DNA from 4 places in the Guyparkeria halophila genome. Region 4 is predicted to be linked to each of the others. Evidence: predicted binding sites of a transcription regulator. Region 4 holds the regulator's gene; each other region holds the start of a gene.
What was found. Region 4 encodes FliA, which starts transcription of late flagellar genes. Its sites were predicted from a motif close to GCTAAAGTTNNNNNNNNNNCNGCCGATA; they were not measured.
Positions count from the first base shown of each region.

Region 1: a site for FliA is predicted at 6,273-6,300, ahead of SR882_RS01625 (methyl-accepting chemotaxis protein). Genes of this name have one in related genera too.
Region 2: a site for FliA is predicted at 4,209-4,236, ahead of SR882_RS04080 (chemotaxis protein). Genes of this name have one in related genera too.
Region 3: a site for FliA is predicted at 6,269-6,296, ahead of SR882_RS03955 (methyl-accepting chemotaxis protein). Genes of this name have one in related genera too.

Region 1 covers NZ_CP140153.1:340,925-348,575, forward strand. The annotation lists gene dinB (DNA polymerase IV) at 1-966, shown strand, start outside; gene SR882_RS01595 (ZIP family metal transporter) at 1,019-1,765, shown strand; gene SR882_RS01600 (tetratricopeptide repeat protein) at 1,953-2,711, shown strand; gene cls (cardiolipin synthase) at 2,807-4,249, opposite strand; gene SR882_RS01610 (SDR family NAD(P)-dependent oxidoreductase) at 4,249-5,109, opposite strand; gene SR882_RS01615 (Bax inhibitor-1/YccA family protein) at 5,218-5,886, shown strand; gene SR882_RS01620 (hypothetical protein) at 6,034-6,222, shown strand; gene SR882_RS01625 (methyl-accepting chemotaxis protein) at 6,372-7,651, shown strand, end outside.
Region 2 covers NZ_CP140153.1:868,742-876,392, reverse strand. The annotation lists gene flgE (flagellar hook protein FlgE) at 1-654, opposite strand, end outside; gene SR882_RS04100 (flagellar hook assembly protein FlgD) at 670-1,371, opposite strand; gene flgC (flagellar basal body rod protein FlgC) at 1,411-1,818, opposite strand; gene flgB (flagellar basal body rod protein FlgB) at 1,871-2,284, opposite strand; gene SR882_RS04085 (CheR family methyltransferase) at 2,378-3,181, opposite strand; gene SR882_RS04080 (chemotaxis protein) at 3,190-4,149, opposite strand; gene flgA (flagellar basal body P-ring formation chaperone FlgA) at 4,472-5,236, shown strand; gene flgM (flagellar biosynthesis anti-sigma factor FlgM) at 5,420-5,737, shown strand; gene flgN (flagellar export chaperone FlgN) at 5,895-6,392, shown strand; gene rsmD (16S rRNA (guanine(966)-N(2))-methyltransferase RsmD) at 6,397-7,002, opposite strand; gene ftsY (signal recognition particle-docking protein FtsY) at 7,157-7,651, shown strand, end outside.
Region 3 covers NZ_CP140153.1:845,091-852,741, reverse strand. The annotation lists gene SR882_RS03980 (DUF2238 domain-containing protein) at 1-354, opposite strand, end outside; gene SR882_RS03975 (VOC family protein) at 360-797, opposite strand; gene SR882_RS03970 (DUF697 domain-containing protein) at 825-1,811, opposite strand; gene SR882_RS03965 (YcjX family protein) at 1,873-3,210, opposite strand; gene SR882_RS03960 (cation diffusion facilitator family transporter) at 3,466-4,494, shown strand; gene SR882_RS03955 (methyl-accepting chemotaxis protein) at 4,598-6,220, opposite strand; gene SR882_RS03950 (YjfB family protein) at 6,454-6,669, shown strand; gene SR882_RS03945 (sulfite exporter TauE/SafE family protein) at 6,759-7,487, shown strand; gene dusA (tRNA dihydrouridine(20/20a) synthase DusA) at 7,541-7,651, shown strand, end outside.
Region 4 covers NZ_CP140153.1:731,157-738,807, reverse strand. The annotation lists gene SR882_RS03395 (chemotaxis protein CheA) at 1-937, opposite strand, end outside; gene SR882_RS03390 (protein phosphatase CheZ) at 1,032-1,802, opposite strand; gene cheY (chemotaxis response regulator CheY) at 1,812-2,198, opposite strand; gene SR882_RS03380 (RNA polymerase sigma factor FliA) at 2,312-3,034, opposite strand; gene SR882_RS03375 (MinD/ParA family protein) at 3,031-3,918, opposite strand; gene flhF (flagellar biosynthesis protein FlhF) at 3,921-5,450, opposite strand; gene flhA (flagellar biosynthesis protein FlhA) at 5,494-7,524, opposite strand.

The DNA of each region.
Region 1 (7,651 bases), 390 kb from region 4:
GGCGTCGTTGCGGCGGCGAGCTACGAGGCACGGCGGTTCGGTATTCATTCGGCGATGCCGGCCGCCCGCGCTGCCCGCGCCTGCCCCGATTTGGTTTTCCTGCGCCCCCGATTCGATGTCTATCGCGCGGTTTCCCGCCAGATCCATGCGGTGTTTCGCCGCTACACCGATTGGATCGAGCCGCTGTCCCTGGACGAGGCGTATCTCGATGTGACCGACAGCCCGACCTGTCGCGGTTCGGCGACCCTGATGGCCGGCGAGATCAAGGCGGCGATCCGCGAGACCACCGGGCTGATCGCCTCGGCGGGCGTGTCCTACAACAAGTTTCTCGCCAAGCTCGCCTCGGACGTGGACAAGCCCGATGGCCTTTACCTGATCGACCCCGAGGCCGCACCGGCATTCATCGAAACGCTGCCAGTGGGCGATTTCCACGGTGTCGGTCCGGCGACCGAGCGGCGCATGAAGGCGCACGGCATTTACACCGGCGGCGATCTGCGACGACACGAACTCCACGAGCTGGTCGAGTGGTTCGGCAAGGCGGGGCGGCATTACTATCAGATCGCTCGCGGTATCGACGAACGCCCGGTTCAGAGCCGGCGCGAGCGCAAGTCGCTCGGTCACGAGACCACCTACGCGAGCGATCTGAACGACCGCGTCGAGGTCGAGGCGGCCCTGCCCCCGCTGGTCGAGCGGGTCGCACGCGATCTGGCGGGGCGCGAGCTTGTCGCCCGCACGGTCACGCTGAAGGTGAAGTACGCGGATTTCACCCAGATCACCCGCCGGCGGACCTTCACGCGGCCGTTGTCGTCGGCGGGGGAGTTGCTGGGCGCGTTGCCGGGGCTGCTCGATGACACCGAGGCCGGTCGCCGGCCGATTCGGCTGCTGGGTGTGACCTGTTCGGGGCTCGAGGCCCGAAAGAGTCTGCCGTTGGGCGAGCTCGATCTCGGTTGGTCACCGGCGGGCTGATCGGGGTGGTAGCGTCTACAGTCTCTTCCGGTCACTCAACCCGGATTATCCGATGACATTTGAAGTCAGCCTGCTGACCGTCTTTATCGCCGCCTTGATCACGGCGCTGACCACCGGGCTGGGCGCGATTCCGCTCGCCTTCGCTCGGCACGTGAACGAGCGCTGGCTGGCGGTGGGCGCCGCCCTGGCCGCCGGCCTGATGCTGGCGGCCAGCCACAGCCTGGTCGCCGAGGGCAGCGCGATCGGTTCCTGGCGCGTGTTGCTGGGGATGGCATCGGGCCTGGTCCTGGTCGTGCTCGCCGATCGCTGGCTCGATCGACATGACACCCCGGATGTCAGTGATCTGCACGGGGCGGATGCCAAAAAGGCCCTGATGATCGTCGGGGTGATGACCATCCATTCCTTCGCCGAAGGGGTGGGCGTCGGGGTCTCGTATGGCGGCGGCGAGGACCTGGGCCTGTTCATCACGGCGGCGATTGCCGTGCACAACATTCCGGAAGGGCTGGCCATCGCCCTGGTGCTGGTGCCGCGCGGCGTGCCGGTCTGGCAGGCCGCCGGCTGGGCGATCTTCTCCAGCCTGCCCCAGCCTCTGATGGCGATCCCCGCCTACCTGTTCGTCACCGCCTTCGAGCCCTTTCTGCCGATGGGGCTGGGTCTGGCCGCCGGGGCGATGATCTGGATGGTGTTCGCCGAGTTGTTGCCCGATGCCAATCGCGGGCTGACGGCCTCTTCCGTGGGCACGGTGGTGGTGCTGTCGTTCATGGCGATGTTCGCCTTTCAACTGGCGATCGCCCACTGAGTGGTTGAGCCGACCGTCAGGCTGCCAAAGGGGCGTTTCATCAGTGCGTGCGGATGCGCGAATATGCGAATCCGGGGATATTTTTTCCTTCGAAATCAGTCACTCGGCGTGCTATTTTGTAATTGAATTTCCGCAATTTCAGGGGCATGCTTGTCCCCTGAATCGGAGCAGAGCGAGGGCAGGGATCATGAAACGCATCAATACATTTGGCGCCGGCCGCGTGGCGCGGGCGCTGGCATTCTCGCTGGCAGCCGGCGGGTTGGCCCTGTCGGTGTCGGCGCAGGCGGCCGACCTGCCGGCGGCGGTGGCGCAGGATCTCTACGAAAACGGCGGTGTCGAGCACTGGCTGCCCAAGGCCGAGAAGGGCGACATCTTCGCCCAGTACGTCCTGGGCCACATGTACTGCAACGGCAAGATGGTCGAGAAGAACTACGAGCTCGGCCTGCGCTGGTACCGGGCGGCGGCCGATGCCGGTTTCGCCCCCAGCCAGCTGGCGGTCGGAACCATGTACTTCCAGGGCCAGGGTGTCGACCGGGACCGTGCCAAGGCACTCGACTGGTTTGCCCGGGCTGCCGAGGAAGGTTACGCGCGAGCCCAGAGCAACCTGGCTGCGCTCTACTTGGGCGAAGAGGGCGTCGAGCCGAACTACGAAAAGGCCTTGCACTGGTATGGCGAAGCGGCGGCCCAGGGACACACCGTGGCCCGTTACAACCTCGGCATGATGTACGCCCACGGGCTGGGTCTGGATGAGCCCGACTACGTCGCGGCCTACGGCCTGCTCAGCCCGCTGGTGGAGAACGGTCACCGGGCGGCAGACGAGTTGATGAAATCGTTCCTCGGCGAAATGGATGACGAGGAGTTGGTCGCCGCGCGTGAGCTGTCGAAGGAGTTGCGGGCGCAGGACCGGATGTTGGTTGCCCTTGATCAACGGGCGGCCAGCCGCTGAGCATCCCGCCAACCGACGGGTAAAGAGCTTGATTGAACGGCGCCTTCGGGCGCCGTTTTCGTTTGCACCGACGGGATTCCGTGGTGCCGGCTGATTCAGAGCAGGGGCGAGGTCAGCCGGGCGAGGTTCTGCGCCAGGACGCGGCCGCGGCCGCGTTCGTCCCATTGCTCGCGGCTGAGCCGCGGGCAGGCGCGTCGGTAGGTCTCGATCTGGTCGGCCAATCGGGCGGCCGTTTCGCTGGAGTAGCACAGCAGGCCCAGTTCGGCGTTGATCAGTGAGGAGCGCACGTCGAGATTGGCGCTGCCGACCAGGGAGAGCCGGCCGTCGCAGAGGGTGATCTTGCTGTGCAGCAGGCGGGTGGGATGACGCCGGATGTTCACCCCGGCCTCGAGCAGCTCGTCGAAATAGGATTCCTGCGCCAGTTGTACCAGCGGGTGATCGAGCGATTCGGGCAGGATCAGCTCGCAATGCACCCCTCGGCGGGCGGCGGCCTTGAGTGCATCGAGGGTCGACTCGTCGGGGACGAAATACGGCGTGACGATCTCGACCCGCTCGGTGGCGGCATGCAACAGGCCCAGTAGCAGTCGCTGCAGCAGTGGCTCGGGGTATTCGGGGCCACTGGGCAGGCCGACGCAAGATTCGTGTCCGGCGGTGACCGGTGCCGGGAAATAGCGCTCGGTGTCCAGCAGCAGGCCCGTTTCCAGGTACCAGTCGCCGGCGAAGATGGCCTGCAGCTCCAGCACCACCGGCCCCTCGATGCGCAGCATCAGATCCTCGTAGGACTGCCCGCGGCCGAATTCCGGGCGCACCAGGTTCATTGAACCGGCGTAACCCACCTGCCCGTCGATCACCACCAGCTTGCGGTGGTTGCGCAGGTCGAAGCGGGCCGACTTGCGTGGCAGTTTCGAGCGCGGGAACGCCCGGCCGACCGCGATGCCGCGGCGGGCGAGTCGCCGCAGATGCCGCATGTTTTCCTTGGAGCCGAAGTCGTCGACGATCAGCCGGACCGTCACGCCCCGCGCCGCCGCGCGTTGCATGGCATCGAACACCGGGCGGGTGGCCCGGTCGATCGCGGCGATGTAGAAGGTCAGGTGGACATGGTCCTGTGCCGCATCGATCTCGCGTACCAGCTCGGCGGCGAAGGCGTCCATCGAATCGATCAGGCCGATGCGGTTGCCGTCGAACAGCGGGAACTGGCGCCAGCGACGCACCATCTGATCGACCGCAGCAAACCGCGCCGGCAGGTTGCCGCTGCCCTGAGGTTCCGCTCGGGCGAGCCGGTCGGTGATCGGGCGCAGGATGTGCGTCAGATGGGCGATCTTCTCGGCGCGATCGCGGGAAATCCGTGGGCGGCCCACCAGCAGATACATCACCAGTCCGACGATCGGCAGGAAAAAGAGCAGCAGCAGCCAGGCCGTTGCGGCGGCGGGTGGTCGGCGCAACGGCACGATGAACAGGGCGGCCAGCCGGATCGTCCACTCGATCAGGACGTAGAGTTGCGCTACGGGTGAGTCGAGCAGCGAGCCGAGCGCGTTCATCAGCGCTTGCCGCCACCCGAGGCGCGCATCAGCACCCGATCCATGGCCCTTGTCGTCAACAGGCGCTTGAGCACGGCGAACAGGTAGGTCGGCACGGTCACCGGATAACGCGCCTTCGGCCGGCGCGATTCGATCGCGTGGATCACGCGGCGGACCACGGCCTCGGGCGGCAGGGTGAACGGCGCGGCCGGCCCGGGGGTCTTCAGGCGTTCCAGCTGACGTTCGTAGGCCTCGTGGTGCACCGAGTGTTGCCAGTCGATATTCGCCTCGAAGGCCCGCTGGGCATTGGCGCGGAAACGCGAGGTAATGGGGCCGGGCTCGATCAGCGCGACATCGATGCCGCTGCCGGCCAGTTCCAGGCGCAGGGTGTCGCTGATGCCCTCGAGCGCGAACTTCGAGGCCACATACGCGCCGCGAAACGCCAGGGCGCTGACCCCCAGCACGGAGCTGTTCTGCACGATGCGGCCAAACCCGGCCGCCCGCATCGACGGGATGACCTGGTTGGTCAGTTCCACCGTGCCGAGCAGGTTGGTCTCGAGTTGCGCACGCAGGGTGTCGCGGCTCAAGTCCTCGACGGCGCCCGGCTGACCGTAGGCGCCGTTGTTGAACAGCGCCTCGATCGGACCGCCGGCCGCCTCGACCGCCGCCGCCAGCCCCGCGTGGATCGATGCCGTGTCATCCAGGTCCAGGTGGACGGCCGGGATGTGGGGATGCGGCCAGTTGGCCAGATCGGCCGGGTTGCGCAGGCTGGCGACCACGTGGTGCCCTCGCTCGGCGAGCCTCTCGGCGGCGCGTCGCCCGATCCCGGACGAACAGCCGGTGATCAGGACACGACGGGGGTGAGTGGCGAGGTTGGACACGAGGCGGCTCCTTGGAATCAGGTCGGGCGATTGCGCCTGAGTTCACAGCACTTATACTCCGGGATCAACTTCCGAATCACATGAATACCAGAGACGAGGTGAGGTTGCATGGCATTCGAGAATCAGGCCACCGTTCAGACGGGGGTCTCCCAGCTCGAGACCTACAAGGTCATTCGCAACACCTACATGATGCTGTCGCTGACGCTGCTGTTCTCGGCGCTGATGGCGACGGTATCCCTGCTGGCCGGCGTGCCGGGCTGGACCTCGCTGCTCACCCTGGGTGGCGCGCTGGCGCTGGTGTGGTTCGTCCTGCCGCGTACCGCGCATTCGGCCGCCGGGCTGGGGGTGGTCTTCGCCATCACCGGCCTGCTGGGTTTCGGGCTGGGCCCGATGCTGAGCCACTACCTCGCCTTGCCCAACGGCGGGCAGATCGTGATGACCGCGCTGGGCGGCACCGGTGCGATCTTCCTGGGCCTGTCGGGGTATGCGCTGGTCTCGCGCCGTGACTTCTCCTTCATGGGCGGTTTTCTGGTGGTCGGCCTGGTCGTGGTGCTCGCCGCCATGCTGGGTAACATCTTCCTCGAGATCCCGGCGCTGTCCATGGCGATCTCCGCGGCGGTCGTGCTCCTGATGAGCGGCTTTATCCTCTACGACACCGGTCGGATGGTGAACGGTGGCGAGGACAACTACCTGCTGTTGACCGTCAGTCTGTACCTGAACATCTTCAACCTGTTCGTGCACCTGCTCAGCCTGCTGGGGATGAACCAGAACGACTGACGCGAGGGGCGCTTGCCCGACCCGGCTTGCCAGGCCGGGTCATGTGCTTTGGTCAGCAGACCGGACCCCTTGCCTCGCGCAAGGGGTCTTCTTGTATGTGATCACCTGAATGTGGGCCCATTTGCCTGGGCCGAAGGGAGTGACGTGATGGATCTCTGGATGAAGATCGGCATGGCCGTCCTGCTGGGCGCGGTGCTGCTGTTCCTGTTGCCGCGGATCAAGCCGATGATGGCGGCCAGCCGCAAGGGCTCGCGCGAGGAGTGGCTGGGAGTGGCATTGATCCTGCTTGCCGTGGCCGGGTTCGTGGCGTTCCTGATGAGCGTCGTCGGTAACTGACGGGATGTTGGCGTTGGTCAGCGAATGTCTGCGCGAAAAACAGGCGCGGGCATCAAGTTTTTGTCCCGCGGGTCGATAACAACGTTTACCCACAAGAATCGCGCGGGAATCAGCCCGTCCTGATATAGGAATGAGGGCAGGAGGAGCAGATGCAAGGTTGGTTGAGTCGTTTCAGTTTGTCGCAGAAGAACCTGCTCGGGTTCGCGTTGATACTGGCCCTGATGGTCGCCATAGCCGTGCTCACCATGGTGAACATGAACAAGGTGGCCCACGAGGTCGAGGAAGTGGTCGAGCGCGGTCAGCCCGCGGCCTTTGCCGCCGACACGATCCGCATCCAGGTCGAGCGGGGGGTCGGTGCGCTGGGTTTCTACCTGCAGAGCCAGCGTGACGAGGATCTCGCCCGCTTCCGTGATGCCCTGGAAAAGGTTGAGGCGGCGCGGGCCGAACTGGCGCGCTACCGCGACAACGCGGGCGGCAAGCTCGACGAGCAACTCGACCGATTTACCGCGACGGCCGAGAAGATCATCGCCATTTCCGGCGACGAGGCGGCCAACAACCCGGGCATGCAGTACGCCAACGTCCATGCCAACCCGCTGCAACGCGAGATATCGGGCCTGCTCGGCCAGCTGCTCAACGCCGAGGAAAACGCCGATGCCAGTCGCTACTCCCGCCGCCGACTGGTGATGGATCTGGCGCGCCTGCAGGCGGATTGGGGCAACGTGGTCGCCGGCTTGCGCGGCTTCATTTCCTTCCGCTCTCCGGCCCTGCGCGAGAACTTCAACCTCTACGCCAACCAGGCCCTCGAGCGCTCCCAGAAGATCGCCGACGAGTACGACTACCTGCTCACCTTCGAGCAGCTTGATTCCGTCGAGCAGCTCAACGAGAAGTTGCCGCAGTTCATCGAGGCGGCCAACCGCGCCTTTGACATCCATGCCTCCGAGAAGTGGCGCATGGACGCCTATCTGGTGCGGACCGAATTGACGCCGGTGTTCAAGGAGATCGAGGAGAGTGTCGAGTCGATTGTCCAGCGCGAGCGTGGCGAGATCGCGGAGCGTTCCAAGAGCCTGATGGCGGCACTGGAGTCGACCAGCAACTGGCAGATCGGCTCGGTGGTCGCGGGGATGTTCGTGGTCGGCCTGCTGGCCTGGCTGTCGGTGTTGACCATCTCCCGGCCGTTGCAGCACATCGCCAACCGGATGCGCGACATCGCCGAAGGCGACGGTGATCTGACCCAGCGGCTGCCGGCCGAGGGCAACGACGAGATCGCCCAGGTGGGCGCGGCCTTCAACACCTTCGCCGACACCGCCCAGAACCTGGTGCGCGAGGTGGCTCGCTCGTCGTCGGCCATGTCCGATGCCTCGGAAAGCCTCGAGCGTGCCTCGCGGCGCGGTCGTGAAGGCGCCAAGCGCGAAGAGGCGGCGATCGATTC
Region 2 (7,651 bases), 140 kb from region 4:
TTCGTTGGGATTGCCTGTTTTGACGAAATAACTCGTCAACGTGTGCGGATTACCCAAGGAATCATAAATCCGCTGCGAGTTTGCCTGGTTGTAAGAGTCCGGGTCATCAGGGTCGAACGTCGTCACCGGCGGGGTTGCTGCACCTGCGGGCAAGTTGAGCGACAAACTTCCCTCGGTGGTAGCCTGCGGGGCGCCGGCGGCTACCGGCAACTGGACTGGACTGGAGGTCGCCAATGAGGTCGATTGCAATGTCCCATTCTCGTTAACCGGAAGTGCCTTCAGGAACTCACCCGCCTGGTTCACCAGATAACCGTTCTTGTTCACGCCTAGCGCACCCGCACGGCTGAACACAGATTCGGAACTATCCAGTGAGGGCTGGAAGGCGAAAAAGCCCTGACCGGAAATCGCCAAGTCGAGCGAATTATCGGTGAACTCGAGGTTACCCTGCGAGAACTGCTGGGTGACCGCCTGGTTGATGACACCCTGGCCCACGGCCGTCTTGCTGTTGCCGAACGCGCTGACCGCATAGATATCGCCGAACTCGGCCCGCGACTTCTTGAAGCCGGTGGACTTGGCATTGGCAATGTTGTTGCTCGTCACGTTCAGGTCTTTCTGCGCGGCGTTCAGGCCGCTGATGGAGGTATTGAACGACATGCTGCGTCCTCCGGTTTAATTAATGATTTCAACGATATCCGACAGCTTGACCGACGACAAACCGTCGAGATTCAGCTCCGGCCCATTCTTGGTCACGCCCACACTGCTGATCACGGCCCCGACGTAGGTCTGGGGCGCCTGCCCCTTGCCGTCCACCGTCGCCGTGGCATTCACCTTGTAGTTGCCCTCGGGCGCCATGCGCCCGTCCTTCAGCCGTCCGTCCCAGGAAAAGGACGGTCGATCCGATCCGTTGACCGGCACGTCGATGGTCTTGACCACCTGTCCACTCGCATTGGTGATCTCGACGCTCATCTTCGAGGCGCCGGCGGGCACGTCGACCGCGCCCAGGATCCCAGAGGGTGCCGTGCTGCCATCCGCCTGCTGCATGTGATACATCTGGGCCGTATCGCCCTTGACCATGGCGGCCTTGCCGACCAGCGAGGAGGCCTGCATTACCTGGTTTGACTGCACCGACTCCTGGAACCCGGAGACGGTGTCGTTGAGCTGGGTAATGCCCTCGAGCGAGGAGAACTGGGCCATCTGCGCGACGAACTGGGTGTTGTCCATCGGCTTCATCGGATCCTGGTTCTGCATCTGCGTGGTCAGCAGTTTCAGGAAGTCCGTCTGGTCCAGGTTCTGCTTGTTCTCGCCCTTGTTCCCCTTCGAGGCAGCAAGCCCGAGGTCGGCGTAGATGTCGCTGTTAACGGAACTGGTCATGTCATACCCCTTGCCGGTTCCCGGCCTTCACATCAAGCCTTACTGGCCCTGGCCGAGCTGCAGCGTGCGCATGGCCAGCTGCTTGGTGGTGTCCATCACCTGGACATTGGTCTGGTAGGTCCGTGAGGCCGACAGCATGTTGACCATCTCCTCGACCGGATTGACGTTCGAGCTATAGACATAGCCGTTCTCGTCGGCCAGCGGATTGCCCGGGTCGTGCTTTGGGGCCGCCTGCGCCTGGGACTCGGTGATCCCGGCGACCTTCACGCCACGACCGCCATTGGCCTCGAGCACGGTCTGGAACACCGGCTGTCTTGCCTTGTAGGCCTCTTCCGGTGAGGAGGCATCCACGTTGGCATTCGCCAGGTTCGATGCGGTGGTGTTCAATCGGGTCGATTGCGCCGCCATCGCGGAGGACGAGATATTGAATACGTCGTACAAGCTCATGATTCACCTGCCTTGACTGGAAAGTGTAGGTCGCGGGGCGCCAAATCGGTCATCACTGGCCACTCAGGGCCTTCTTGATGCCGGCAACGCGACTGTTGAGGAACGAAAGCGTCGTCTGATAGCCCACGGCATCCTGGGTGAAGCCCACCCGCTCCTTGTCGAGATCGACGGTATTGCCGTCCAGCGCCGGCGCGTCCGGTACGGAAAAGCCCTCGCGGATCGACGAGGAGGCGCCGCCACCCATCTGGCGCGGGTCCTCGGTCATCAGGCGCCCGGCACTCCCGGCCGGCGAGGAGGACTTGCTCTGCAACGCCGTCTCCATCGCCTGGTCGAACGACATTACCCGCGCCTTGTAGCCCGGCGTGTCGGCATTGGCGATGTTCTCGGCGCGCAGCTTGAGGCTGCGTTCCTGAAGCATCAGGGCATCGTCGTGGATGCCAAGCAGGCGGTCATTGATGATCGACATGAAAAAACCCTCGACACAATGTCAGTGCCGAGGGCTTATGCGATAAGCGTGCCAGTTTTGAGAATCGAGCCGAAGGGACTCGTTTTTGGGGTGTCAGTCCTTGAGTCGGTAGGCGGTGCCACCGGTGGGTAATCGTTCAGGGGTAAAGCGGTCGGAGAGCTGGGTCAGTGACTCCGATGCGCCGAGGATCAGGTAGCCGCCGGGCACCAGCGTGTCGGCGATGCGGTCGATGATCTTAGCCTTGGTCTCGCGCGAGAAGTAGATCAGGACGTTGCGGCAGAAGACCAGGTCGTAGCGACGGGACTCGGGGCGCAACTCGAGCAGGTTACCGACGCGGAACTGCGTCCGGCGACTGATCTGGGGGGCGACCTTCCAGCCATTACCGGCCTTGACGAAATATTGACGCTTTCGCTCCGGCGATAGCCCACGCCCCAGGGAAAGATCATCGAAAACACCCTGGCGGGCCTTCTCGACCACTGCCTCGGAGATGTCGGTGCCGACGATCTCGAGATTGAACGGCACCCGCTGCTCCTCGGCAATGATGCTGATCGAAAACGCCTCCTGACCGGTGGAACAGGCCGCCGACCAGATCCGGTAGCTGGATTTCTTCGCCGCAACCGCCTCGGGGAAGAACTTCTTCTCCAGCGCCGCGAAGGGGTAACCGTCACGAAACCAGAGCGTCTCGTTGGTGGTCATGGCATCGACCACGTCGCGGGCAAGCAAGCGATCGCGACGCGACAGCAATGTCTCGATCAGCGCCTCCACCGAGGCGTGGCCCTTCGAACGGGCCACGCGCGACAATCGGGTTTCCACCAGGTACTGCTTGTCGCGACTCAGCAGGATACCGCTGTGCTGTTCCAGGAACGCGCAGAACCGGTCAAAGGTTTCGGCCTTCATGCCGCTCGTCAAGCCTCGTCCACGGCGTGGTGCACCTCGTGGCGGCGGAGCGCTTCACCCACAACCCGGGCCAGATCATCCGGATGAAACTTCGGGATAAAGCGATCGGCACCGACCTGCTTGACCATGCTTTCGTTGAACACGCCACTAAGGGAGGAATGCAGGATGACGTAGATGCCCTTGAGCTGCGAGTCCTGGCGGATAAGAGAAGTCAGCGTGTAACCATCCATCGTCGGCATCTCGATGTCCGAGACCACCATGGCCAGCCGCTCGAGTTGCTCGGGCTGCTTCTCCTTCCAGCGCCGGAGCGTGTCGATTGCCTCCTGGCCGTTCTTGGTGACCACCGACTTGAGATGCATCTGCTCGAGCGTTCTTTCCACCTGCTTGCGGGCAACCACCGAGTCGTCGACCACCAGCACCAGATCCGACCCCTTGGCGATCTCGCCGTATTCGCCGATCACGTCATCGGAGACCGTGTCGGCCACACCAACAACGCGCGCGAAGATCTGCTCGACGTCGATGATCTCGACCAGTTGCTTGTCGATACGGGCCACGGCCGTCAGGAAGTTGGAATTGTTGGTCCCACTCGGCGGGGTCAGCACTTCCTTCCAGGACAGGTTGACGATCCGATCGACGGAATGCACCAGGAACCCCTGCACGGCACGGTTGTACTCGGTGATGATGACGAAGGCGTTCTGCACCTGCTCGTCCGTCATGCGCCCCTTGCCGATCGCCTCCGACAGATCGATGACGGTGATCGTGTGCCCACGCACGTCGGCAATCCCGCGAATCGAGCTGTCCGAGTGCGGCACGTCAGTCAGCTTGGGACAACGAATCACCTCGCGGACCTTGAACACATTGATCCCGAAACGCTGATCGTTGCCCAGGCCGAACACCAGCAACTCCAGTCGGTTGCGACCGGCGAGCTGGGTACGGGAATCGACTGATGACATCACGTTGCTTTTCACGGCTAGTCCTGTCCTGGTGACGCAGAAAGTGGCGGGGAGTCTTGGTTAATCAGACGTCGTATCGGCCCGGTCGGCGCAATCTTTAGCCTCGCAGCCAACCTCATCGGCCTGGGTGAATCGGTTTGGCTGAATCGGCCTCGCTGACCCGACTCATCCAGGTCAACGGCCCCGCAACGACATCGTACCGGCATGGTAGCGCAGTCACCGGAGGGTTGCGCTCACACCGCCACATCGTCCGCGCGAAGACCGGCCGCCCCAAGGAATGGCATAGTAAGTGCTTTAAAACGCGGTGCAAGCAACCCGAGATCAAGATTACATCCCCATGAGTCATTCCCGCGTCACCGCCAAACCGAAAGACACGCTGACCGGCAAGGCCTTGCTGCGTTCGATAGTGGTTCTGGCCGGCTGGTTGTTGGCACCGGCCTTGGCGCTGGCCGAATCGGGCAACGCCCCTGAGACCGTCCAGATTCAGGTCAGCCAGGCCATGGAGGCATTTCTTGACGCGCAGGGTGGCGGCAACGATCACCTCACGCTCAGAGCCGGGCGCCTCGACCCCCGATTACGCCTGGGGGTTTGCGACCAGGCACTGGAAATTAACGAGGGCCGCCCACTCAACCTCAATCGCGGCCGTCAAACGGTGAAGGTCAGTTGTCATGGCAACTCGCCGTGGCGCATCTACGTCCCGGTCGAACTCACCCGGCGTCAGCACGCGGTGGTTGCCGCCCGCCCGCTGGCCGCCGGTGACGTCCTCGGTCTCGAGGATCTCGATCTGGCCACCGTGGATGCCAACCGCGCCCGCCGTCAGTACTACACCGATCCGGCGGAACTTGTCGGCATGATGGCGACTCAACCCCTACAGTCGGGTCAATTGGTAACCGCACACAACCTGGGGATCAACGCGGTGGTCGAGCGCGGCGACCTCGTCTCCATCCAGGTCGGCCACGGCGGATTCGTGGTCGGCTCAACCGGCGAGGTCCAGGGCCGCGCCGGCGTGGGCCAGCGGGTCAAGGTGAAGAACACCGGCTCCGGCAAGGTAATTGAAGCGGTCGTCATCGACAGTCGCACGGTCGAGGCGATCGGCCGTTAAGCTAGTGACAAAACAGCGACGATGCGTGCCGGTTTCCAAAAGTATTTCAGTCGGCGCTAAAGTTTTACGGCAACCGGCCGATGTTCAAGGGCGACGGGACATTTTGAGTTAACCTAGACGCCTGCCAGCCGGGCCCGTGCCACGGCGCGGACACATTGTCCGAGACAGGAAGGATCAAGCACCATGGCAAACGAAATCAACGGCTTCGGCCCGCGCAATCTGGGCCCGAACTCCTCGCTGGACTCGTCCCGCAGTCGGACCGAGGCCAAGGGCGAGAGCCAACAGGCAACCGGCAGCGCGACGACGGGCATCAAGGAGGATGACGCCGTGACGCTCTCCAGCGGGGCTTCCCAGCTCCAGGAAATGGGCCAGGCGCTGGCCGAGTCCGCCCCATTCGATCAGGCCAAGGTCGATCTCATCAAGGATCTGATCAGCCAGGGCGAGTACCAGATCGACTCCGGCCGCATCGCCGAGAAGCTGCGCCAGTTCGAGACGCTGTAATCTCCTTGACGAGCAGGGCGCGGGCAAAGCCCGGCACAAGACACCCCGGCGGGATGACCCGACCGGGGTGCTTCTATTGGGCGCCAGCAATTCGTATGCTCACGCTGACACCCGGCATTCGTGAACATCAAGCAGGAACGCCAAGCAGGCAACCAACATGACCCAGTTCGATACCAGCGCCCCCGCCGATCAATCCCCCTCGCCCACCGACTGGCTGGCCGGCATGCTCGAGCCGGCACGGGCGCTGCTCGAGGACCATCAGGCGCTCGCCGCCCTGCTGCGACGCCAGGAAACCCCGTCGCTCGACGAGTTCGACGAGGTGTTCCGGCAGATCCGCGAACACAACCAGGCACTGGCCGCGGCCGAGCAGGCTCGACTGGACTGGTTGACGTCCGTGGGTGAGGCCGACACCGAAACGGCACTGGAACGCGAGAACGCATCCGCGCGAGCTACCTGGGATGAACTGAAAAGCACCGCCCGCCGATTCCGTGATCTCTCGGAGACCAACCTGATGGCCCTACGGCGCATCGATCATTTCCTCGGCGAGCGGATCGACTTCTTGATCCAGCGCGACGAGCCGGCCGGCTCGCTCTACACCGCCGGCGGCACCGAGCACAACGCCGGCAGTCGCGGGCGGACGCTGGGCGACGCCTGAGGCCTCAAACCCGCCGTTCAAGCAATACCGAGCGGCTCTCCCCTGCCCGCGTCTCGCGGCTCACGACAAACCCACCCGGAAGCCTGAGGGACTCGAGCGCCGCCCCCTCGACAAACACCCGCGCATCCTCGGCCAGCCAGGGTGCCTCGACCAGGGCATCCAGCGCGCCTTGCAACAAATCGGGTTGACGGAACGGCGGGTCGAGAAAGACCAGATCGATCGGCCCATCCAGCGTCTCGGGCACCGCAGACAACCAATGGCGGGCATTCATGGCCCAAACCGAGGACCGTTCCGGCGAGGCATCCAGGCGAGCCAGATTCTCCTCCAGCGCCCTGGCCACCCGCGTCGAACGCTCGACGAACCCCACCCACGCGGCCCCGCGTGAAAGCGCTTCCATACCCAGCACGCCGCTGCCGGCAAACAGATCGAGCACCCGCCACCCCGGCAGGCCCTGCCCCAGCCAGTTGAACAAGGTCTCGCGTACACGATCAGGTGTCGGGCGGAGATCACGCGCCGACGGGAAGCGCAGGCGCCTCGAGCGCCACTCCCCGCCGATGATGCGCACCTGCTCGCCACGCGCCGGGCCGCGCCCCTTCGGTGTGCTGGGCATGAAGACTCTCCTTGCCGATCGCTATGGGTAATGAGCCAACGGTAGGCGGACACCGCCGTTGGGCAATGGCTGCATGATAAACTCCGTCGGCGCCATGCGGGGCACCGCTGCGCCCTGCCAACCATCGGCCGCGAACCCAGGTACCATCGATTTCATGTTCGGATTTCTCAGACGCAAGAAGCGCAAGAACGAAGCCGCCGAGGTCCACGACGACACCCCGCAGGACCTCAACGCGGCCGGTTCCGGCGGCGATGACACAGCGACTCCCGCCGAACCGATAGCCGAAAACGATCAACCAGCCCCATCGCCCGCTGCATCGGCCCTCCAAACCGACCGACCGGCCGAGTCCGCCGACGCTGGCGCACCGACCGCCACGCCGGCTCGGGATGACGACGCCGGGCGTCAGGAAACCGACACCGAGTCGCCATCCCCCGACAAAGCGCCTGCCGTAGCAGCGCCCAAGCCCGAACAATCCGGCTCGCTGTTCAGTCGACTGGCCAAAACCCGGTCGGGACTGACCGAGGGGCTGGGCGACCTGTTCCTCGGCAAGAAACAGATCGACGACGACCTGATCGAGGAACTGGAAACGCGCCTGATCATGGCCGACGTCGGTCAGGCAACCACCGCGGCCCTGATCGACGAATTGACC
Region 3 (7,651 bases), 110 kb from region 4:
CAGGATCTCGCGGGCCAGCAACGCCGGCACCAACCCCTGGAAGACGTGCCCGATCTTGTCGTAGGGATTGCGCCCCAGATCGAACCACGCCTGGATCTCGAAACCTAGTGGTACGCGGGCATAGCTGTAGGCCCCGCCGTAGATCAGCACCAGGGCATGCAGGAACACGAGCGCGTAGAGCAGCGGGGTGAGCGGGAATCGCTTGCGGGTGAGCCACAGGATCGGCAGCGCGATCGCCGCCGGGGCGACTTCGAGCACCCAGGTAGCACGATCGAAGGGATCGATGCCCGAGACCACCAAGGCGACCAGTACCAGCGCGGTCCCGCCGATCAGCAGCCACCGCCCGTTCTTCACCTCCCTCACTCGCCCTGCCCCTTGGCCAAGAACACGTCGCCTGCCGCATCCTGCGTCCAGAACGGGTTGTGGGCCACCTCCCAGAGGTGGCCATCCGGGTCGGCAAAGTAGCCCGAGTAGCCACCCCAGAACGTGGCCTGCGCCGGCTTGACGACCCGTCCGCCGGCGCGTTCGGCCGTGATAAGCACCGCGTCGACCTCCCTGGGCCGGCGGACGTTATGCGCTAGGGCCATCCCGGCAAAGCCGCCGCCCTCGGGCGAGACCCCGGCATCGGCGGCCAGCGCCTCGCGCGGATAGAGCGCCAGGATGATGCCGTTGAGCTGGAAGAAAACCACCGACTCGGCGGCTTGACCGACCGTCCAACTCAGCCCCTGCTCATAGAAGGCCCGCGAGCGGGCCAGGTCGGCCACGCCCAGGGTAATCACGCTCAGCCGCTGTTCCATGCCCACCCCCTCCCCCATGATTGCCGGCTATCGGGACGACGATCGCTCGCGGATCGCACCGAGGATCAGTTTCGCCAGGTTGCGGTCGACCAGCGGCTTGTGCTCCGGGGCGATGCGTGAGGCACGCATGGCCTGGCGACCGATGCGCAGCGAATACAACGCCACGGCCACGCCCTGCCCGGCGCGAGCGCCGAGGTTGACCATCAGGTTGGATGCCCAACCCTCGCTGGCCGAATCGAGCACGGTCTCGGTGGCCGAGGCAAAGGCCATGTTCTGCAGGATCATCCGGTACAGGCGCCAGCGCGCCGGGAACGAGAGCGTCAGCCCGTAGATGCGGGCGATGGCATTGACCATGCGCGCATTGCGCCAGGCCACCAGCAACAGATCGAGCGCGGGATAGGGGCTGGCGGCGATGAACAGGCCGGTACGCACCACCTCGCGATGGATCAGCGCCCGTGCCCGGGCATCCTGGTCGGCATAACCGCGCTCGAGCGCCACCACCAGCTCGGTGGCGTGACTGCCGGCATCGATGCCCAGCAGGGCTTCCTCGAAGGTCCGGCGCTGCGGGTTGTCGGCGAGCAGGTGCTCGGCCGCCTCACGCAGCTCGACCACCGACTCGCCCATCTCGCCCTCGCGTTCGGCCTCTGCCAGTCGTCGATTCAGCCGGGTGATGGCATCGATCTGGTGGCGCTGGCGCCAGGCCCGCCAGGCCAGCGCCAGGCCAGCGCCGCCGACGCCCACCCCAATGGCGAAGATCGCCCAGCCCAGTGCCGGATGCGTGGCGTGCGCCCACCAGATGGCCTGCAGCCAGTTGATGGTGAGCCAGGTGACCGCCACCACGCCCAGCAGGGTCGCCACCCAGGGAAAGCCCCGCCGGGGTTCGAGCAGGTCGGCCATCTGCTCGACCGACTCCTCGTCGTAAAGCGCCTCGGTATCGACGTCCGGCACCGAGGCGCCTTGCGCGTGGATGCGAGTGGCCAGGTGACCCCCTCGCGGCGGTTGCTCATCGCTCATTGAAGGCTCCGGAAGGTGTCTTGTGACGGCATGGGTTCATTGTGGGTTCATCCATCGGGGCTCAGGACTCGCCGATCAGGAAGTCGAGCAGGGCGTCGACGCGCCGGCCGGGAAAGGCTCGGGCCCGGTCCAGCCCGGCGGGCGGGGCCAGCGTGGGCAGGTCATCGATGGCCAGCTCCAGGTCATGCGGCATCTGCTCGGGGATGGTCGGCGGGGTGAAGGCGATCTTCTCCCGCGAGCTCTTTTCAATACCCACCAACATGGGACGGCCGCGGGCATCCTCCCGCGGCTGGGCGGCGGTCACCGCCGAGACGGCGAACAGGCGCAGCTCGATGTCCTTGCCGGCCAGCCGCTGGGTCAACTCGAACAGGTAACTGTCGAGCAGGCGGCTCAGGCGGGCCTGATCGGCGGGCAGCAGGTGATCGATCTGGGTGGCGACGATCGCCACCCGGCGAATGCGGCGGCTAAACAGGTTGCCCAGCCAGTGCCCGTCGCGGTAGCGAAACGGCTCGAGGATCGACTCGAGCGCCGCGCGCATGTCGGCCAGTGCCGCCCGGCCACTGCGCAACGCGCCGAGCAGGTCGACCAGGATCACCTGCGCATCCAGTCGACCGAAGTGGGATTCGAAGAACGGCCGTGCGATCCGGTCGCGGTAGTAGCTGAAGTGACGCTGGCAGACCTCGCCCCAGGAACCCTCGGGGTAGTTATCCGACGCCCCGGTCGCGACGGCCGGCAGGGGCAGGAACGGCATGGCATCCGGATCGAAGCCCTCACCCGGCATCAACCAGCGACCCGGCAGGTTGCGCGACAGCCGATGCGGCGGCAGGCGACTGTCGGCCAGCATCACCGACCAGCGCCCGGCCAATGCCTCCAATCGCTCGGGCTCGAGCGGCGCTGCGGGGTCGATTGCCTGCAATTCCTCGAGCAGCCCCGGCTCGATCTCCCGGCGCGGGCTGCGCGCCAGCCAGTCGCGCCAGTGGGCGCTGTACTCGGCGAACGACCAGTCGAGCAGGGACAGGTCGAGCAGCCATTCGCCCGGGTAGTCGAACAGCTCCAGGCAGCGACGCCGTGGCCGCAACGAATACCAGCGCCGGTCGTAATCCAGCGTCAGGCGGGCAATCGACCAGTCGCGGGTGGATTCGGGCCAGCTCGGAGGCTGGCCGGTCAGCGCGGTCAGGGCATGGTCGTAATCGAAGGCACGCTCGATCTCGCGATGCCAGCGGCCGTGGCGAAGGGCGGCCAGGCCGGATTGCTCCGACAGCGCGCCGCGCCGGGCATTCTCCAGGTGATTGATGATGGCCGTGATCAGGGTCGACTTGCCGGCACCGGACAGGCCGGTGATCCCGACACGCGTGACCGGGCAACCGGCGAGTAACGAAGAGGTCGTATCGTGGGCCATGGGCGGGGACATTCCGGCAAGCGAAGGGTATGACGATGGTAGACGAGCCACCTATCCCACCCAAGCCCTGCCCGTCACCGCGCAGTTCCAGCGGGCTGCAAACCGTGTGGCCCTGGCTGGACTGGCGGCCGGACACGGAGTGCAGTAAAATGGGACCAATCCGGTTCGGTATTAGTCTTGCCTAACTTTTCAGCGGCAAGCCCCCGTGTGGGAAACCGAAGCCCGACAGCGATCCGACAAGGCGACGATCAACCCATGCACAATCCCCACGCCAAACTGCTGCGCATGGTCACCACCGCCTCGGTGACGCTGGCCCTGACGCTGATCGCGCTCAAGCTCGCGGCGAGCATCACCACCAACTCGGTCAGCATGCTCGCCTCGTTGATCGATTCGACCATGGACCTGCTGGCCTCGCTGGTCACGCTGGTGGCGGTACGCATCGCGCTGCAACCGCCCGACGAGGACCATCGCTACGGGCACGGCAAGGCCGAGCCACTGGCCGCCCTGGCCCAGGCGACCTTCATCGCCGGCTCGGGCGTGTTCCTGCTGATCGAGGCACTACAGCGCCTGATTCGCCCGCAGGAGATCGATGCGGTGAACTGGGGCGTGGCGGTGATGATCTTCTCGATGGTGGCGACGCTCGCCCTGATCACCTTCCAACGCTACGTGATCATCAAGACGCGCTCGCCGGCGATCAAGGCCGACGCCTCGCACTACAGCATGGACTTTCTGGTCAATGCCTCGACCATCGCCGTGCTGATCCTCGCCGGTTATGGCCTGAACTGGATCGATCCGATCTTCGGCGCCCTGGTGGGTATCTTCGTGCTCTACAGTGCCTCCAAGGTGGGCCGGGAAGCCCTCGATCACCTGATGGACCGCGAGGTGCTCGACGGCACCGAGATGCGCATTGCCCAAATCGCCACGGCGCATCCCTCCGTCCACGCGGTCGATCAGATCCGCACCCGCCTGGCCGGGCAGACGATGATCATCCAGCTGTATCTGTATCTCGACAATCACATCGATCTCAATCGCGCCCACCAGATCGGCGACGAGATCGAGGCCAAGCTGCTGCGCACCTTCCCCGGTGCCGACGTGATGATCCACGAGGAACCGCTCTCCGCCTGGGAGCCGGGTCGCGGACCATCGCCGACGCGGATCGAACCGCTCACCGCCCGACGCCCCCGTGCCGGCCAGTGCGAGACCTGTCGGGATCTGACCGATACCCGTCCCAGCTTCTGGCGACGCCTGCCATTGGTACGACGCCTGAGCCGCGGCCCTCTCTGACGGGCAATACACACGCCACGGCAACCCTCAACGGCGCGAAGGTGGCAACGTAAAAAGGCCGGCAACATTGCCGGCCTTCGTTCGTGGGTCACGCGATATCGCCTCAGGTCTTGAAGCGATTGACCAGGCCATCGAGGTTGGCTGACAACCGGGTGAGATCGCCGCCCGCGGTCGATACCTGCTTCGAGGCGTCGTCGAGCTCCTCGCTCTTGGCGCGGATGCGCTCGAGGTTGCGATTGACCTCCTCGACCGTGGCCGACTGCTCCTCGGCGGCGGTGGCGATCTGCATGGTCATCTCGTTGATGTGGTTGACGTGGCGCACCACCGCATCCAGCGATTCGTCGGTCTCGTTGACCGCCTCCAGCGTGGCCTCGCCCTGTGACTGGCTGACTTCCATCGCCTCGACCGTTCGATGCGCCCGATCGCGCAGGCCGTCGATGATGCCCTTGATCTCCTCGGTCGACTGCTGCGTGCGACTGGCGAGGTTGCGGACTTCTTCGGCGACCACCGCGAAGCCCCGGCCCTGTTCGCCCGCGCGGGCCGCCTCGATCGCGGCGTTCAGTGCCAACAGGTTGGTCTGCTCGGCCACACCCTGGATCACGTCGAGCACCTTGCCGATGTCCTTGGTCTGCGACTCGAGCTCACCGATCGATTCGGCGGTATTGCGCATCGAGCCCATCAGTTCGTGGACGGTATCCATCGAGCGCTTGAGCGCCTGCTGGCCGTTGTGCGTGACCTCCTCGGTCTCGTTGGAGGCACTGGCCGTCTGGTTGGTGTTCTCGGCAATCTCGCGGGTGGTGGCGGTGAGTTCCTCGATCGCCGAGGCCACCATCTGGGTCTGCTCGTTCTGCTCGTGGGTGCTCGCGCGCGACTGCTGGGTGATCATCGACATCTCCTCGGCCGAGGCGGCGAGCTGACCGGTGGAGTCGGTGATCTCGTGAACGAGGTCATGGATACGCTCGACGAAACGGTTGAAGCCCCGCGAGAGCTTGGCGAACTCGTCATTGCCGGTCACCGGCAGGCGCCGCGTGAGATCGCCCTCGCCCTCGGCAATGTCCTCCATTGCATGGATGACATGGTGGATACGTCGGGTGAAGTTCGCCATCACCAGCACCAGCAGGAAGATACCCACGCCCAGCGCTACCGCACCGATCACCAGCGTGGCCGCACGCGCCTCGAGCATGTGCTCCTCGGCCGCCTCGGTGCGCGCGTCCTCACGCTCCTTGGCGGTGGCGATCAGCGACTGGATGTTCTTGCGGATCTGCTGCCAGTCCGGGTGCTCGTCCTGCACCAGGATCTGCTGGGCACGCTCGATGTTGCCGGCATTGACCTGGTCGAACACCGCTAGGCGGGCGGCCATGACCCGCTCCCAACGCGCCTCGATGTCATCCATCAGCCCCTGGGCCTCGGTGTGGTCCGGCGAGGTCAACGAGCGGGCCTCGGCCAAGGCGGCACGCACGACCTCGTCGGTCTTGCCGGTGACCTTGATCGCCGCCTCGAGGTTGGGACGAAACACCTTGTTGCGCGTCGCCACACCACCCAGAAGGCCGTTGCTCATGATGTCCTGCAGCGCCCCGACGCGGGCGTTGTCCTGATGCTGAACCTGCAGATACTGCTCGGAGATGGAATCCATCTGGATCAGCGCATAGCCGAGTGCCCCGATGAACAGCAAGGCGGACACGGCGAACGCCAGGAGGATCTTGGTGGTGTTATTCAGCCGGTTCATTAGCACTCCTTGAAACCGATGACTTGCGAAATGTCGTTTCATGCGCCTTTTCGGCCGAGGCAGGTAAACCTTTAGCCTACCCATGCAAATAAGCAAACCCTTATAAAACGGCGCCAGCATGCCATTACAGCGAGGGTGAATTCGAAGACGGAGCAGCGTACACTGTTCGTGGGCGGGGCGTGCTCACAACTGGTGATAGGCCCATAAACACACGTTTCGACGGAGGAGGCATCATGGCCGACTCGGTATCCGCCGCAGGCAGCATGCAAACTGCCATGGCGAACGCACAGCTGGCACAGGAAGTGGGTGTACGCGTACAGAAACAGGCGATGGAGACGCAGGAGCAGGCGATGGCGCCGCTGATCGATTCAATCGGTGACAGTGGCGGTCAGTCCAGCACCGCGACCAGCAACGGTCCGGTCGGCGGTCAGATCAACACCTTCGCCTGATCCATCCCACCTTGGCGCCGTCGCGTGAGCGGTAGCCCAACGGTTCCGTCATCCCCGGCCCCGCCGGGGATTTTTCGTTGCGAGGTCCCGTGGACGACATCACCTTTCTTCAGTTGCTGCTGGCCAACCTCGCCATTTTCGCCGGCGCCTTCCTGCAGGGGTTGGCCGGCTACGGCATTGGCACCCTGTCGGCGCCACTGCTCTTTCTGATCAGCCCGTTGTTTCTGCCCGGCCCGCTGATCCTCAATGCCGTGCTACTGACCGTCCTGATCCTGTGGCGCAGCCGCTCGAGCCTGAGCTTTCGCCCGGTGCGATTCGCCATCGGCGGCGATATCGTCGGTACCCTGCTCGCCGTCGCGACCCTGGCGCTGCTCACGGCGCGCGGCTTCGAGCTGGCCTTCGGCATCCTGATCCTGCTGGCCGTTTTCCTGAGCGTGATCGGCATCCACCCGGCCCTCAACCCGCGCAATAGCGTGATCGCCGGCGCCGCGTCAGGCTACATGGGCACCATCACCGCGGTGGGCGGCCCGCCGATCGCCCTGATCTACCAAAACGAACAAGGCCCTTTGGTGCGGGCCAATCTGTCGGCCTTCTTCCTGTTCGCGAGCCTAGCCAGTGCCGTGGCCCTGTTCTTCAGCGGCTTTATTGCCACGCGCGAGTGGTGGCTGTTCGCCGCCATGCTGCCGGGCACCCTGATCGGGTTTATCGCCTCGGGACACCTGATCAACCGCATCCCGTTCGGCGCCCTGCGTCCGATCATCCTCGGCATCGCGGCGATCGCGGGCGTAAGCGCCATCATCAAGGCCCTGCTGCCCTGACGTCTGGCGCCTCCACCGCTACAATGCCGCTCCCTGAAAGAGCCTGCGCCGCCATGACCGATTCGATCCACCCTACCGCCAGTACCGCAACGCAGTCGCCCAGCCCGTGGCGGTTCTGCGTGGCGCCCATGCTCGACTGGACGGATCGGCATTACCGTTTCCTT
Region 4 (7,651 bases):
CCACGCGCACGGTGGTTTCCACCGGTGCCTTGTGCGCCTCTGCCGCCTTGGGGTTGTCCTGGGACTTGGCGGCGGGCTTGGCCGGTGCCGCGGGCTTGGCGGGCGGCTGTTCGGGCTTGGTTTCAGCCTTGGGCTCGGGCGCAGCCTCGGCCGGCTCTTCGTCGGCCTGCGGTGCGGTCACGGTCGGCCCCTTGCCCTTGCCGTAAAGCTCATCGAGCACCGCCTCGAACTCCTCGTCGGTGATCTCGTCGGAATCCGCGGCACCTGCCGCCTTTTCGGCGGCAGCCGGATCGGCTTCCGGCGCCGGGGCCTGGAACTTGCCCTTGCCGTGCAGCTCGTCGAGCAGGCTCTCGAACTCGTCGTCGCTGATCAGGTCATCACCCGCACCACCGCTTGCCGCTGGCGCCTCGGACTCGGCCGCGTCCAGGTCGGCCAGCATGCGGTCGAAGGCATCGTCCTCCTCGGCCACTGCGGTCGGTTCGGCGGCCGGGGTGTCGTCACTCGGTACGGGCTCGCTCGGGGCGGAAGCAGCCGGCGGCGCGGCCGCATCCTGATGCGCCAACGCTTCGATTTCCTTGAGGAAGGCCTTGGAAACGTCTTCCGGGTACTGTCCGCCGCGCAGGGAATCGAACATGTCATTGAGCACGTCGATCACCTGCAGCATCACGTCCATGATCCGGCTGTTCATGGTGATTTCCTGGTTGCGCAGCAGGTTGAAGATGTCCTCTGCCCGGTGACAGACCTCCACCAGCGGATGGACCTCGAGGAAGCCGGCCCCACCCTTGATGGTGTGGAAGGCGCGGAACACCGAATTGAGCCGGTCCGCGTCATCAGGCGACTGCTCCAGCTCGATCAGCTGTTCATCCAGCCCGTTGAGCAGCTCACCGGCCTCAATCAGGAAGTCCTGCAACAGCTCGTTGTCCGGTTCGAATGCCATGCTTGCCTCTCATGCGCTCTGTGACACCCCCAACGGGGATGTGCCACGTTCCCGCCCGGCCACCTGGGCCCGGCATTTCCCTCCACCGACCGGGTCAGAAACCCAGGCTGGCGAGTAGATCGTCGACGTCGTCCTGATTCTTGACCACGTTGTCGCCCGCGTGGGGCAACTGCGGCCCGACGCCATCCTCGGCACGCTCGGCCGGGGCGGTCTTGCCGTCCCCTCCCTTGGCGTTGCGAACCGGCGCGGTGATCTGCAACAGCCCGACCAGCTTTTCCTCGAGCTGCTCGAGCAGGTCGATCACTCGCATCAGCAGTTGACCGGACAGATCCTGAAACTCCTGGGCCATCATGATCTCGGTGAACTGACCCTTGAGCTGCTCGCCACAGCGGGTGGTCGAATCCAGGTAGCGGGTCATCGAGTCGACCACGCCACTCAGACGGGCGTTATCGGCCTCGCTGGCGGCGACTTTAGCCAACTCGTCCTTGAGCCGCTGCGAGCGCTCGACGATCTGCTCGGCCGTGGGCGTGGCCTCTTCGGTGACCGTCAAGGTGCGTGTCGCCGCCTGCTCGGTCAGGGTTATCACGTAACGCAGGCGATCACGCGCGTCCGGCATCTCGTCTTCGGCCAGTGCCCCGAGACGCTCGTCCTCGGCAAAGCTCCTGAGGGTGTCGTGCACCTCGCGCGTCATCCGACCGACCTCGTCGAAGATGTTGCCCGAGTAGGCCGCCGTGAGCTCACCGATCAGCTGCGCCTCGCTCGGCGAATCCTCGTTCTCGATCGCCTCGACCAAGGCGCGGGCGTCGGCCAATCGCTTTTCGCGGCCGACCACCGGCTGGAAATCCTGTTCGTCTGCTTGAGTCATCCCGCGCCCCTATGATTCGACGCGTTCGAAGATCTTGTCGATCTTCTCCTTGAGCGTGGCCCCGTTGAACGGCTTGACGATATAGCCGTTCACGCCCTCCTGGGCGGCGAGCACGATCTGTTCCCGCTTGGCCTCGGCGGTCACCATGAGCACCGGCAGACTGGCGAGGTTCGGATCGGCACGGACCGCCCGCAGCAGGTCGATGCCGGTCATTCCCGGCATGTTCCAGTCGGTCACGAGGAAATCGAAATTGCCCTGCCTGAGCAGTGGCAGTGCCGTCTGGCCATCATCGGCCTCCTCGAGGTTGGTGAAGCCAAGCTCCTTGAGGAGGTTCTTGATGATCCGGCGCATCGTGGAGAAATCATCCACCACGAGGATCTTCATGTTTCGGTCCATTTTCGCCCCTGGGATCGTTTGTCAGTACCAGGCAGGTTGCCTTGTTCGAACGTGGGTATGAGGGTCTATCGGCGCCGACCGGAAAAGATTGAGCCTTTTCCGCACCCGGCGCCCTATTTCCAGGCGTTCATCGCGGTCTTGAGCCGCATGATCGCCTTGTTGTGAATCTGACAGACGCGCGACTCACTGACGCCGAGCACCGCGCCAATCTCTTTCTGGTTGAGTTCCTCGACATAGTACAGGGACATCACCAGTCTTTCCCGCTCCGGCAACTCATCGATGCAATCGGCCAGGTCGCGCTGGAAATGATCCTCGGCCAGCGCTTCGTCGGGTTGCTGGCTGTTGGGATCGGCAATGTCGAAGGTCTCGTTTTCCGCCTCGCCGCCGTGATCCAGCGAGCCCACATGGACCGAGGAGGAATCACTGATGGCGGCATGGTACTCGTCGAGGGTGATGCCCATGCGCTCGCAGACCTCGGCGTCTCGCGCCTCGCACCCGGTGTCGGCCTCGATGGCGGCCACCGTCTGCGCGATTTCCCGCTGGCGCCGATAGACCGAGCGCGGCGCCCAGTCGTTGCGACGCACCTCGTCGAGCATCGCGCCGCGTATGCGCAAGCCCGCGTAGGTCTCAAACGAGGCCCCCTTGTCGCCATCGAACAGACGGGCGGCATCGAGCAGCCCGACCATGCCCGCCTGAATCAGATCCTCGGCCTGCACATGGGAGGGCAGCCGCCCGAGCAGGTGAAAGGCCACCCGCTTGACGAGGTCCGCGTGCTTGGCCACCAGGGCTTCGGTCGATCCGGCCTGAACGTTCTGATACATGGCGCGTGCATTCATAACAGGTTCTCGGGGTCCAGCTCGGCGTTGTTCACCAGTCGCTCGACGAAAAACTGCAACTGCCCCTGCGGTCCGCGCGGCACCGGCCACTGATTGACCTTGTCCGCCATCGCCGTGAACGCCCGCGTCGACTTCGCGCCGCCGTAGAGCTGCACGACGGTCTTCTGACGCTGCACGGCCCGGCGCAGGTAATCGTCGAACGGCACCGAGCCCATGTGGGTGAGCGTCACATCGAGAAAGCGCTTGGCCGCTACCGAGAGTTTCTCGAACAGACGCCGGCCCTCGGCGGCATCACGCACCATGTTCGCCACCACGTGGAACCGCGTGACGTCGTGTTCGCGCGAGAGCACCTTGATCACGGCGTAGGCGTCGGTGATCGAGGCCGGCTCGTCGCAGACCACCACCACGACCTCGTTGGCCGCCTCGGCGAAGCGCACCACCGAATCGGCGATGCCCGCGGCCGAGTCGACCACCAGGGTGTCGACCGGCCAGCGCATGCCGGAGAAGGCCGAGATCAGCCCGGCGTTCTCGGCGGCCGTCAGGCCGGCCATGCTGGCCACCCCGCTGGCTGCCGGCAGGATGCCGATGCCTTCGGGGCCTTCGAGCATGATCTCGTCAAGCGTGGCCTCGCCGGACAGCACGTGGGACAGATTGCCCCGGGACTGTAGACCAAGCAGCACGTCGACGTTACCCAGCCCCAGGTCGGCATCCATCAGCACCACCCGCTCGCCGCCGCGCGCCAGGGCCACGGACAGGTTCACCGACACGTTGGTCTTGCCCACACCGCCCTTGCCGCTGGTCACGGCAATCACCCGCACCGGGCGATTGGCATTGGCATGGCGCGCGCCGTCGGCCTGGTCGTGGCCGCTAATGGTGGGCTGCATTGTCATCCGGCTTGATTGAGCATCCACAGCGGATCATCCCGGTCGGTGTGTTCGAGTTGCGATTGCCCCATTTCCAGGGCCTGCTTGATCAGGTCGGCGGCCTTCGGGAACCAGAGATCTTCCGGGACGCGCTGACCGACGCCCGCGCAAACCAGCGGCAGGCGACGCGGCTCGCCGTCGGCGCCGGCCAGCGGACGCACCAGGGCGGCCAGTCCGCCGCCAAGCAGGACGGTCTCGTCGAGCTTGGTCAACACGGTGCCGTGCAGCGGCAGGCCGGCAAAGCGTTTCTTGACGTCCTCGAGTGCCGGGTACTGGGCATTGGCCGACAGTACCAGCAGCAGCTTGACCGCCTCGCCGGCCCCCATCAGGGCCTCGAGTTTCTGCATCATGCGGAAATCGCGCTGCGACATCCCGGAGGTGTCGATCAGTACCAGATGCCGGTCGGACACGGCCTCGAGCAACTGCGCCAGATGTGTCTCGTCACGGGCGATATGCAGCGGCACATTAAGGATACGCGCGTAGTTGCGCAACTGCTCCTGGGCGCCGATGCGAAAGCGGTCGGTGCTGATCAGCGCCACCGAGTCTCGACCGCGATGCAGGACCGCGCGGGCGGCCAGCTTGGCGAGCGTGGTGGTCTTGCCCACCCCGGTCGGGCCGACGAAGGCGTAGGTACCGCCGGCCTCGACCGGGTCATCGGCACGATGCTCGAGCTGCTCGCCCAGCATCTTGAGTGCCTCGACGAAGGCGCGATCAGGCGCCGCCTGGGCCGCGGCCCGACCCAGATCGCGCGCCAGCCCCGTCGGCAGGCCGATGTCCTGCAGGCGTTGCACGGTGGAGACCTCGGCGGGATGAGCCTGGCTGAAACGGTGCCATTCCATGACCGACAATTGCCGCTCGAACAGGTCGCGCAACTGCGCCACTTCCTCGGTCAGCGTCGACAGGCGCCCCTCGGCCGCGCCCTGATCCTCGACCAGCCAGTCCCAGTGCGATGGCGTTCGATTGGACGCGCGGGCGGCCGGCTCCTCGGCCACATCCTCCGCCGTGGAGTCGGTCGATGGGCTGGACAGCTGCTCGCTCCAGGCGGCCAGTGCCTCGGAGAAGGCCGCACGATCGTCTTCGGTCTCCCCGCTATCGGTCGACGCCCCGTTTTCGCTCGCTGCGGCGGACTCCACCGATTCGGCACGCCGGCTGCGCTCGGCCAGCATCTCGGCGGTGGTCTTCGGCGCGGCCTCTTCGGCCTCGGCCGGCTCGGGCTCGTCGGCAACAGGTTGCGGCGGGGGCGGCGTCTTGCGCGGCTCCGTCTTGCGCTCGGCACTGGCGGTCCGCCGATCCGAACCGCCGGCGATCCGGCTGGCCGACTGCTGGGCGGCCGCCAGCTGGATCGCCTTTTCGTCGAAATCCATCGCGGCAATCACCTCCACCCCACCGGAGACCGGCTTGTTGGAGAGGATGACGGCCTCGTCACCGAACACGCGCCGTACCTGGCGCATGGCCTCGCGCATGTCACTGGCGATGATTCGCTTGATTTTCATGTATCCACCAGACCCTTAACGGTTGGGTTGTCGGGTCGAGTCGTCAGCCATCGTTCTGGTTGCCGACGCTCGCCACCACGCGTATTTCCTTGTTGTCCGGTATCTCGTGATAACTCAGCACGCTGAGCGTCGGGATCGAGTGCCGGACCATGCGCGAGAGCCAGCTGCGAATCTGGGGAGCCACCAGGAGAATGGCCGGCTTGCCACTCTGCTCCTGACGCTCGGCCGCGTCCTTGAGCGACTTGTGCAGCCGCTCGGCCAGGCCGGGCTCGATTCCGGGGGCCTGATTCCCGCGCTGGGTACTATTAAGCAAGAGCTGTTCCAACTGCGGATCGAGCGTGATGACGGGCACGGTCGGCGCCAAGCCGTTGATGTGTTGGACGATCATCCGACCCAGGGCCATGCGCACGCTCTCCGTCAATTCCCCGACGTCCTGGGTGCGCTGCCCCTGGATCGTCAAGGTTTCGGCAATCGTGCGGATGTCGCGGATCGGAATCCGCTCGGCGAGCAACTGCCCCAGCACCTCGACGATGGTGGTCATCGGCAGGGTCTTGGGCACCAGGTCCTCGACCAGCTTCGGGCTGCTCTGCTTGAGCGTGTCGAGCAGCTGCTGGGCCTGCTCGTAGCCGAACAGGTCGGCGGCGTTGTCGCCCAGGATCTGGGACAGGTGAGTGGCGACCACCGTGGCCGGGTCGACCACGGTGTAGCCGAGCGCCTGGGCCTCTTCCTTCTGGCCGCGATCGATCCAGTAGGCCTTCAGGCCGAAGGCCGGATCGGTGGTCTGGATCCCCTTGATATCACCGGAGACCTGGCCCGGATTGATGGCCATGTCGCGGTCGGGGAAGATCTCGGCGGTGCCGATCGGCACGCCATTGAGGCTGATGCGGTACTCGTTGGGCTTGAGGTCGAGGTTGTCACGGATGTGCACCGTCGAGATCAGAAAGCCCAGGTCCTGCGAAAGCTTCTTGCGCACGCCCTTGATGCGCGGCATCAACTGGCCACCCTGGTTGCGATCGACCAGCGGGATCAGCCCGTAGCCGACCTCCAGGCCGATCAGGTCCACCGGTGGCACGTCGTCCCAGGTCAATTCCTTGACCTCGGGCTTGGCCTGAGCCGGCGCGGCCTCGGCGGCGGCCTGCTCGGCGGCCTCGGTCGCCTGGCGCCGCGAGACCAGCCAGGCGCCGCCACCGGCCAGAACCGCCAGGCCGAGGAAGGCGGCGTTCGGCATCCCGGGCACCAGGCCGAGGCCGGCCATCAGGCCTGCGGCCACGCCCAGCACGCGCGGGTCGGAGAACATCTGCCGCTGGACCTGCTTGCCCATGTCCTCCTTGGAGGCGGTGACCCGCGTGACGATGATCGCGGTGGCGGTCGAGATCAGCAGCGAGGGGATGGTGGCGACCAGGCCGTCGCCGATGGTCAGCAGGACGTAGGTCTCGGCGGCACTCCCGAACGGCATGCCGTGCTGGGCGACGCCGATCAGCAACCCGCCGATCACGTTAATGAACACGATCAGGATGCCGGCGATAGCATCACCGCGCACGAACTTCGAGGCACCATCCATCGAGCCGTAGAAGTCGGCCTCGGACGCGATTTCCTCGCGTCGATCCCTTGCCTGTTCCTGGTTGAGGATGCCGGCATTCAGGTCGGCATCGATCGCCATCTGCTTGCCGGGCAACGAGTCGAGCGTGAAGCGGGCGGACACCTCGGAGACCCGCCCGGCACCCTTCGTGATCACCACGAAGTTGATCACCATCAGGATGATGAACACCACCAAGCCGACGGCGTAGTTGCCACCAATGACGAAGTTGCCGAAGGCCTCGATGACGCTGCCCGCGGCTCCCGGACCTTCATGGCCGTTGAGCAGCACCACCCGGGTGGAGGCGACATTGAGCGCCAGGCGCAACAGGGTCGCGATCAGGATGACCGTCGGGAAAATGGCGAAATCCAGCGGTTTGCCCACGTAGAGCACCACCATCAGGATGATCAGCGACAGGGTGATATTGAAGGTGAACAGCGCATCCAGACCCAACGGCGGCAGCGGCACGATCACCATCGCCAGCAGCATGATGATCATCACCGGCGGCCCGATCCCCTGCCCGCGGTACTGACGCAGGCTGTCGCCGAGGCGGGCGAAACTGAAGTTGTTCAGGCTGGGTTTCATTGGGGCGCGTTCTTCTTGGCTGCGGTTGCGTTAGGGGTCA